Regions from separate parts of the Peribacillus sp. YIM B13477 genome, predicted to be linked through region 3. Evidence: a T-box and tRNA genes for the amino acid it is inferred to sense, from the RefSeq annotation. Region 3 holds a T-box; the other regions hold tRNA genes.
The links. The T-box of region 3 lies ahead of argS (arginine--tRNA ligase). A T-box ahead of a tRNA ligase gene usually reads a tRNA of that ligase, here a tRNA-Arg.
Positions count from the first base shown of each region.

Region 1: it has a tRNA-Arg gene. The T-box ahead of argS (arginine--tRNA ligase) is inferred to sense a tRNA for this amino acid. The anticodon was not compared.
Region 2: it has a tRNA-Arg gene. The T-box ahead of argS (arginine--tRNA ligase) is inferred to sense a tRNA for this amino acid. The anticodon was not compared.

Region 1 covers NZ_JBHZPD010000001.1:23,726-27,007, forward strand. The annotation lists gene ACFX4H_RS00120 (XTP/dITP diphosphatase) at 85-696, shown strand; gene ACFX4H_RS00125 (metallophosphoesterase family protein) at 699-1,211, shown strand; tRNA gene ACFX4H_RS00130 (tRNA-Arg) at 1,385-1,458, shown strand; gene ACFX4H_RS00135 (hypothetical protein) at 1,592-1,858, shown strand; gene ACFX4H_RS00140 (ferritin-like domain-containing protein) at 2,138-2,629, shown strand; partial or broken gene ACFX4H_RS00145 (cupin domain-containing protein) at 3,063-3,282, shown strand, end outside.
Region 2 covers NZ_JBHZPD010000006.1:50,778-54,059, reverse strand. The annotation lists gene rpoN (RNA polymerase factor sigma-54) at 1-1,316, opposite strand, end outside; tRNA gene ACFX4H_RS17925 (tRNA-Arg) at 1,632-1,703, opposite strand; gene clpP (ATP-dependent Clp endopeptidase proteolytic subunit ClpP) at 1,993-2,598, shown strand; gene ACFX4H_RS17915 (HPr family phosphocarrier protein) at 2,700-2,957, opposite strand; gene whiA (DNA-binding protein WhiA) at 2,978-3,282, opposite strand, start outside.
Region 3 covers NZ_JBHZPD010000004.1:384,287-387,568, reverse strand. The annotation lists gene argS (arginine--tRNA ligase) at 24-1,697, opposite strand; T-box leader at 1,739-1,957, opposite strand; gene ACFX4H_RS15825 (response regulator) at 2,025-2,567, opposite strand; gene desA (Delta(5) desaturase DesA) at 2,660-3,282, opposite strand, start outside.

The DNA.
Region 1 (3,282 bases), on a different contig from region 3:
TTTACATATGACGAATGACAGCAAATTCTTTCTAAGCCCAAAAGAGCTCCCGTGCCGATAAAATGAAAAAGGGTGAAATGAAAAATGAAGACAGTAATCATTGCAACGAAAAATAAAGGGAAAGCCAAGGAGTTCGAAAGCTTATTTTCTGCTAAAGGTTATGAAGTCAAAACACTTCTCGATGTACCGGATGCCCCGGATGTGGAGGAAACAGGCACGACCTTTGAAGAAAATGCGATCCTGAAGGCAGAGGCCATTGCCCATCAGCTAGGCCACTTTGTCATTGCTGATGACTCCGGATTGATTGTAGATGCATTGGAGGGCCGTCCAGGCGTTTATTCTGCCCGTTATGCTGGAGAGGCCAAAAGTGATGAAGCAAACACGGAAAAAGTCCTCCGCGAACTGGAAGGCGTGCCAAAAGAGGCTAGGACGGCGAGATTTTATTGCGCCTTGGCACTAGCGTCACCCAACCAGGAAACGATTACGGTATCGGGAACGATGGAAGGCTTGATCACGGAACAGCCTTCAGGAACGAATGGATTTGGTTATGATCCCATCTTTTTTGTAGAGGAACAGGGCAAAACAAACGCTGAATTGACAAAAGAGGAAAAAAACCAAATCAGCCACCGTGCCAACGCGTTGAGGGCTCTAGATGAAAGACTTGATCATTTTCTAAAAAGGGAAGAAGGAATGTGACGATGAAAGTGCTAATAATGAGTGACAGTCATGGCTTAACTCATGAAATCAGCATGATTGCCGACCGTCATAAACAAGAGGTCGCCGCCATGATCCATTGCGGTGATTCAGAGTTGGAAAGAAATGATTCTCACATGGCGGAGTTTTTGGCCGTTGGCGGGAATTGCGACTATGATTCGGCATATCCGGATGATATTGTGGAGAATATCTCAGGCAAGCGTTTCTTCGTTACGCATGGACACCTCTATAACATAAATATGACCTTGATGAACCTATCTTATAAAAGTGAGGAGACAGGGGCGGATATTATTTGCTTTGGTCACTCCCATGCTCCAGGTTCAGAGTGGATTGACGGCAAGCTCTTCATCAACCCGGGAAGCATACGGCAGCCGCGGGGACGAAAAGAGAAAACCTATGCCATTTTGGAGATTAGAAATGACCAACTTGAAATCATCTATTATGACCTTGAAGGAAAAATCGTTGAGGATTTAAGAAATGCTTATCAAATGGAATGACTTCATGTATAATGAACAGGAAGCGTTTTTCCCCGCTTCCTGGTTCTTAAAAAAAGAAAAAAACTTTTTTTGAAAAACCGTTGACTTTCTTTTGATATCCTACTATAATAAGAAGTGTCCTAAGGGAACAGTTAAGGTAATACATAAGTTTTACCGCAACTTATATCATAAACGTCTCAGTAGCTCAGCTGGATAGAGCAACGCCCTTCTAAGGCGTCGGTCGGGAGTTCGAATCTCTCCTGGGACACTAATTAAGCGGCTTTAAAGCCCGATGCGTAAAACCTTCAATATCGTTTAGTGAAACGGTCAGTATAACGGTCATGTAAGAAATTACACCGATTATTGACTTGTATTACTTACGATATAGGAGGTTTTTTGTTGTGACCAAAAGAAAAGGAATCTTAGATGTTAAAGTTGATGTAAAGAAACTACTTGATGAACTACCTACACCCCGCTCTAACGCTCCCGAAATAGAAGATAAACAACTTATATTATCAAGTGACACTATGTTTATTACAAACGCTCTTGACGTTATTACAAGGCAAATGAAGGTAAGTGGTAAAAGAAGTCGGACAATTAGTGATTACATTCTTCATGTAAAACATTTTCAATCAATAACAAAGGTGCAATTTGTTTCGGAAATTTAACGCAAGCTAATAAACCTCGCCTTTTATATTGTCTGCTACAGATTGAGATATAACGTGTCTAATGCTTCGAGTTTGTGGCGTTAACTCTTCACGAGTGTTATTAGACTAAGACAGAATTAAACAATGTAGCTGAAGTCAATGGGGGTGCAAACTAATTATAATACCTTTTATGACCTCCTATATAACTAACTACCCTCTCTATGTCCTTGTCCTTGCACACCCACCTATTTACAAAGCATATGATAAGTTGACTATTTAAAATCGGGAGGACAATCAATAATGTATTCAAATGAAGATTTCTATAATTATAATCCATATTATAATGGATATTTTCGTCAAACGAATGACACCCAATTAGCAAGCGATATTCAGAAAGCAATTAATGCGGAGTTTAGTGCTATTGCTTGTTATGAAAAGTTAGCCAATATTGCACCTACACAGGATGAAAGGAACAAAATACTTGAGATTCAAAAAGATGAAAGACGTCATCTTGAAGAGTTCAGCGGAATTTACGCAAATTTAACAGGTAGGCAGCCCACTTATAAAATCACTGAAGATTGTCCAGAAAAGTATAGAGCAGGAATCGAATTTGCCTTTAAAGATGAACAAGAAGCCGTTGATTTTTATTTAGATATAGCAGATAAGGCGCAGGATACTTTTATTAAAGAAAGATTTCGACGTGCAGCAGCAGACGAACAAAATCACGCTGTATGGTTTTTGTTTTTTTTTTTCACAAAATCCAAAGTTAACGCACACCGATCGGCAAGTTGAAAATTACGGTGCTAAAGGGGCATTAAGTGCTTCAACATTGTCCTTACCTCAAATGCTGACTTATGCCCTTCAGGACGAATATTTGGCACAAGCAAGATATGATAATATTTTAGCAACCTTTGGATATATTCGTACATTTGCACAAATAAAAGAAGCGGAAATGAGACATATAAATGCATTATTGCCCCTTTTTGAACGTTATCAAGTGCCTTTACCTGAAAATATATCGCAGTCATTCGTTTCAACTCCAGAAAACATTAAGGCAGCATATGCTGCTGGCGTTCAAGGGGAAATAGACAATATCTCTATGTATGAAAGGTTCTTAACATTTGATATTCCTACTGATGTGAGAAATATCTTTACACAATTACGTAACGCATCACTTAATCATCTCGCAGCCTTTGAAAGAGGTCTTGAAAGAACTTTTCATGGCAGAAATAAAATTGAGTTAAAAGATTATGGACCGAAACCATTTGTAGTGAATATCAATGAGGCTACGAAGCAAAACACTACCTATCGTACCGCTTTATGGACAGGAAAACATTTGCAAGTTACATTGATGAGTCTTAACGTTGGTGAAGATATTGGTTTAGAAATTCACCCTAACCTTGACCAATTCTTACGTATTGAAGAAGGTCAAGGGATTGTTCAAA
Region 2 (3,282 bases), on a different contig from region 3:
GATGAAGAAGGGATCCCTAATTGTTCCCGGTACTTGGCAACGGTTCGGCGTGCCAGGATAATTCCATGCTCTTCCTTCAGCCGTTCTGCCAAGTCTTGATCCGAAAGCGGCTTTTGTTTATTTTCCCCATTGATGGCTGCCTGGAGGCTCTTTTTCGCTTGCATGCCCGACATATCCTCATCAAGGCCGACCGACTGTAAAGAAGTGGTGAAAAATATCCGCATCTCTATCGTTCCAAATGGTGTCTGTACGTACTTCCCCTTAACCGCCCGGCTCACTGTGGACTCATGTATGCCAAGTTCGTCTGCGATTTCTTTCATCGTCATCGGCTTCAAATAGTTCAGGCCATGATGAAAGCACGCCGGCTGTTTTTCGACGATGCACTGAATAACTTTCAATATCGTTTCTTTTCTCTGTTGGATTCCCCTGGAGATCCATTGGTATTCCTGCCACTTATCCTGGATAAACCGCTGAACTCCCTGATCCTTATGGCTCTTCATTCGGTTTAAATACCCTTTATCCACATTAAGATTGGGTGTGTTACCATCATAATTCCCGACAAGCAGCATGCCATCCCGAACTTCCACGACCACATCAGGCACTATATAAGAAGGTTTTTCCTGAAAAAAGAGTGATGCCGGACGCGGGTTCAACGTCTGGACATAATCAAAGACCTCTTGAATCTCCTTCAGTGTAACACCGATTTTCTTACTTAGGTCTTTCCAGCGCTTTTCAGCAAAATCGAGGAAATGGTTTTCTATGATCGATTCTGCCAGCAGATTCTCCCCTTCTGCTTTCACTTGAAGCAAAAGGCACTCTTGAAGATTCCTCGCTCCGATGCCATGCGGTTCGAGTTCCTGTAAAATCGAGAGACACTCTTCCAAAACGGCCGGAGATATGCCTGGGATGCATATATCATCCAGCTGAGTCCTTAAGTAACCGTTTTCATCAAGGTTATGAATTAATAGAAGCATTGCCTTTTGCTGCTCACCGGAAAACTGCTGGTGATTCACTTGGGACATGATATGCTGTTCCAGCGATATGGTATCTTCACTGATCTGTTCAATCCAATAGTTTGCATCATACGTATTTTTAAGAGTCCGTTTACCTTTTTTGCGGTCAAAAGTTGGCTGAAATAAAGAAGATGTTGGCTGATCTATTGACAGTAATGGGTTCTCCACCATTTTATTTTCTAAAAAAGCCGATAGCTCCTGCGAGGAGTATTGCAGCAATGTAATAGCTTGCATGAGCTCCTGGGTCATTGCCATCTTTAATGTTTGCTGTTGAAAAAGTCCTGCTTTCATATTCATACTCATCGATTCATCCCTCCCCCCACTCCATTTTACATTATCAGGAGAAAATTCTACACAAAAACCCATGAAAACGCTTACGATTTTTTTCTGAATAGTTTATTTGTTTTAAATACTATATGTTAGAAACGCAAATTTAACAACTACTTTTATTGAAAAATCACCATTTTTCAATAGTGTGGGCGAATATTTTCAAGACAGGACCGACATTACAGGATTCGATGGAATATTACGGAAAACGCGCAAATTCGGCAAAAATTTTAACTCTCCTAAAAAAGACCAATAAAAAATCCCCCACTTTATTAAGCAGAAGATTGGTAATGCCCTCGGCAGGAATCGAACCTGCATTTCAAGCTTCGGAGGCTTGCGTTCTATCCGTTGCACTACGAGGGCGTAATAGAAAATATTTTTTTAACAGACTTCATTATATGATAGAATACCCTCCTTTGCAAGGGTTATCATGTTTAAAACTTTATCATTTGGGTATTATGGGTAGTGTGGAAATTCATCCCTGTGCGGCATAATATATAAAACATTCTATCAGGAAGGAGCCTTAGCCAGAAAATTGTCGAACAAATTATCCATAATAGGGTTTGTTTTGTTTGACCTAAATTGACCAAAAAGTGTATCATACATACATAAAGAATTTAAATGATTCTCTTAATCGAAGGAGGAAATGAACATGAATTTAATTCCTACAGTTATCGAACAAACAAGTCGTGGGGAGCGTGCCTACGATATTTACTCCCGTTTATTAAAAGACCGGATCATTATGCTAGGAAGTGCAATTGACGATAATGTTTCCAACTCCATTGTTGCTCAATTACTATTTTTAGAAGCGGAAAATCCTGAAAAAGATATCACTCTATACATCAACAGCCCTGGCGGAAGCATCACTTCCGGTATGGCCATTTACGATACTATGCAATATATCAAACCTAATGTTTCGACAGTATGCATCGGTATGGCCGCTTCCATGGGTGCTTTCCTATTGGCCGCTGGCGAAAAAGGCAAACGTTATGCATTGCCAAACAGCGAAGTCATGATTCACCAACCACTTGGAGGAGCTCAAGGTCAAGCAACGGAAATTGAAATTGCTGCCCGCCGTATCCTTCACTTGAAAGATAAGCTGAACCAAATCTTGGCAGAACGTACGGGACAACCTATCGAAGTCCTTCAAAGAGATACGGAACGTGATAACTTCATGACTTCCGAAAGAGCTCTTGAATATGGCTTGATTGACAAAGTCATCACGCGCAGCGTTCTTGATGATAAAAACTCTAAGTAATCCTGCAACAAAAGAAAGGCTCCGGACATCGCCATAAGCGACTTCCGGAGCCTTTTTTTACATGATAAAAGAAAAGGATGCACATTTAGGCATCCTCTTTTTTAACCCTCTTGCTGAACGAACTCTTCCAATGCTTCTAATGCTTCTTTTTCATCGCGTCCTTCGATGATTAACTTCACGGATACTCCAGAACTGATGGCAAGGCTCATTAATCCCATTATACTTTTCGCATTCACTTTCTTTCCTTCTTTTTCAAGAAAAACATCTGAATGAAAGCGGTTAGCTTCTTGTACAAAAAGAGCCGCCGGCCGAGCTTGCAAACCCGTTTTCAATTTTACCTCAACTTGTTTCTCCACCATCTTGATCTCCCCTGTTAGCTTTATTTTTTCGCAGCAATAGCCTCTCCCCCACGGAGCCTGTCAGCTATTTCATCAATCTTACGCAATCGGTGATTAATCCCGGACTTACTGATGGTTCCCCCGGATACCATTTCCCCAAGTTCCTTTAAGGTTATATCCTGAAACGCTATCCTAAGCTCCGCAATTTCCCGAAGCTTATCCGGTAAAATGCTAAGTCCTACCGTATCCTCGATATAATGGATATTTTCAACCTGGCGCAATGATGCCCCGATCGTTTTGTTCAAATTGGCTGTTTCACAATTCACAAGCCGATTCACTGAATTAC
Region 3 (3,282 bases):
TTCACTCTTATTGCTTTTTCATCTTACATTTTATTCGGCGTTGAAATTCCCAATAAACTTAGCGCATCCTTCAATACGATCGCAACGGAAAAAGCGAATGAGAGCTTCATCTGTTTCCATTCATCTTCAACCAGGATTTTCGAATGTGCATAATACTTATTGAATGCACGCGATACATGCAAGCTGAATTTGGCGATTTGTGATGGATCGGCTTGTTCAAATGATTTTTGGACAATGATCGGATATTGCTCCAGCAGCTGGATGACTGGCCACGCATATTCGCCTAAAGCGTCATATTGGATGGCCTGCTCTTTAAAATCACCTTTTTCAAGCAAGGAGGAAATTCGCGCATATGTGTACTGTACATATGGGCCCGTTTCTCCCTCAAAATTCATCATTTGCTCTAATGAAAAATCAATATCGTTCATGCGGTTATTTTTTAAATCATTAAAGATTACCGCTCCGACACCAACCTGTCTTGCAACCAGTTCTTTCTGTTCAAGCGCTTGATTTTTTTCTTCAATATTGCGCTTCGCAGTTTCGATCGCCTCTGCCAATACATCCGCAAGCAGCACGACTTTCCCTTTACGGGTCGACATTTTCTTACCGTCTTTTAGCATCATGCCAAATGCTACGTGCTGTAAGTCTTTTGACCACTCATACCCCATTTTTTCAATGACGTTAAAGAGTTGTTTAAAGTGCAGGGATTGTTCATTTCCGACCACATAAAATGTTTTCTTTGCCTCATACTGTTTTTTACGATACATGGCTGCAGCTAAATCACGTGTGGCATAAAGTGTCGCACCATCGGTTTTCGTAATCAAACACGGCGGCATGTCTTCCAATTGCACGACATAGGCACCTTCGGATAGGGCAAGCAGGCCTTTTTCTTTTAGTTCCCCGACAACCGCATCCATTTTATCATTGTAAAATGCTTCGCCGGCATAGGAATCAAAACGGATGCCCAATAAATCATAAATCGTCTCGAATTCTTTTAAAGACGCATCCCTGAACCATTTCCACAATGCCAGTGCTTCCTCGTCCCCGTCTTCAAGCGACTTGAAGCTTGCGCGTGCTTGTTCATTCAATGATTCATCGGTTTCTGCTCTTTCATGGAACTTCACATAGATTTTCAATAATTCCTCAATCGGCGAAGCTTCGATTGCCTCTTTGTCCCCCCACAGCTTATACGCGACAATCAACTTACCGAATTGCGTGCCCCAATCTCCTAAATGATTGATACGCACGGCATTGTAGCCATTTTTTTCGGCAATGTTGGCCAGTGCATTCCCTATGACCGTAGAGCGTAAGTGCCCCATGGAAAAAGGCTTGGCAATATTCGGGGAGGAATAATCAATCACGACATTTCCCTTTCCAGTCTGCATCGAACCATACTGATCCTTTTCCCTTAATATCGTTTGCAGCACGTTTTCCGTCACCATCTGTTGATTGACGAAGATATTCAGATAACCTCCCACTACGTTCACTTCTTGAATCAACGTACTGTTTAATTGTTGGGCTATTTCCGACGCAATCACCTGAGGCGATTTTTTGAATTTTTTCGCAAGAGTAAAGCACGGAAAGGCGACATCACCTAACTCCATCATTTTCGGCTTTTCCATTAATTTTTCTATTTCACTTGCTGGCATTTCATTGTTCAAAGCAGTTGAAATCAATTCTGCAATTGGTTTATTCATCGACATTTTCCCCTCCTAAACAAAAAAGCCCCCGCCTCTAAATAAGAGACGAGAGCATGAATTCCCGTGGTACCACTCTAGTTGCCACAAATTGCGGCCACTTTCCATTGTTAACGAGGTGACTCCCCGATATTCCCTACTGAACGGTTCAAGAAATTTCTCCAAAGTGCGCTTCATTCATCCGACCTGCATTAGGCTCCCACCATCCCTAACTCGCTTTCCATTTCAAAATGAACTACTCTCTTCATCACAGAATTTTCAATATTATAATTTAATCCATCGTACACAATTTAAAAAAACGTGTCAACAGAATTTAAGAAACAAATCCTAACCAGCCGGTAACTTCATTTTGTCCTTGATGTTCGAAAAATACTTCCTTACTGTCCCAATTGTGCCGCTTTGATTGGACGGCTCAATATTGGATGGACCATCGGCTAACAGCCCTAACACTCCCATTTCCCGGCCATTATGGCTGGAAGGCCCATCAATAAGCTCTGGGGAGTATATTCGCTTGCCATCCATTATGCTGCGAATCGAGCAGGCTAACTCTTCACCCGGGTTATCCTTCAATAAATAACCACTTACATCAGCCTTTAATGCGAGTTGAAAATAACCAGTCCTTCGAAATGTCGTTAAAATGACCACTTTACATTCAAATGACCTTAATGCTTCTGCTGCCTCAAGTCCGCTCATTACAGGCATCTCCATATCCATGATACACACATCAGGCTGTAATTGGTTTACAAGAGCCATCGCTTCTTCTCCATTACTGGCTTGCCCGACAATTTCTATATCTTCTTCAAGATTGAGTAGAGAACTTATTGCCTCTAACAGCATTTGCTGATTCTCTGCAATGACAATTCGAATCATTTTAAGTTCTCTCCTTTATCGAGTTCCTTATATGAAGCAAAGACTCCCCAAATCCGAGGATTATTAAGGGAGTCTGGAATGATACATGAACGTTACAGTTCAGATTTCACTTGAGTGGGAACACTTTTTTTCGTTAAATACTTTATGTCCTTGAAACCGACGAAATTCTTGGATTCCTCATCCCATAAACGGAAACGGAGTGAGCGCAAGCTTGTTGCAAGAGTAATCGTCGGAACGTTCTCTAAAGGCTGCGTATTATTATGCGCCATTTCCAATTTATAGTTAGGCACCCTTGGACTTAAATGATGAACATGATGGTAACCGATATTACCAGTAAGGAACTGCATCAGTTTTGGAAGCTTATAAAAAGAACTTCCCTCCACTGCTGCCAATACATATTCCCACTCTTCATTTTCTTCAAAATAAGAGTCCTCGAATGTGTGCTGGACGTAAAACAGCCAAATGCCGATTGAACCAGAAATCATGAAAATGGAACCTTGTACCAGAAGGAACGACTGCCAGCCTACTGCCAGGCAAAGCAATGCCGCAAAAACGACGATTAATACATTCGTCAAATACGTATTATTTTTTTCCTTCTTTCTAGCACCTTTACGGTTAAATCTATTTTTAAGAAGGAAAACATAAATCGGTCCCAAACCAAACATGACCAATGGATTACGATAAAAACGATAAGCAAAACGAAGTTTAAACGGTG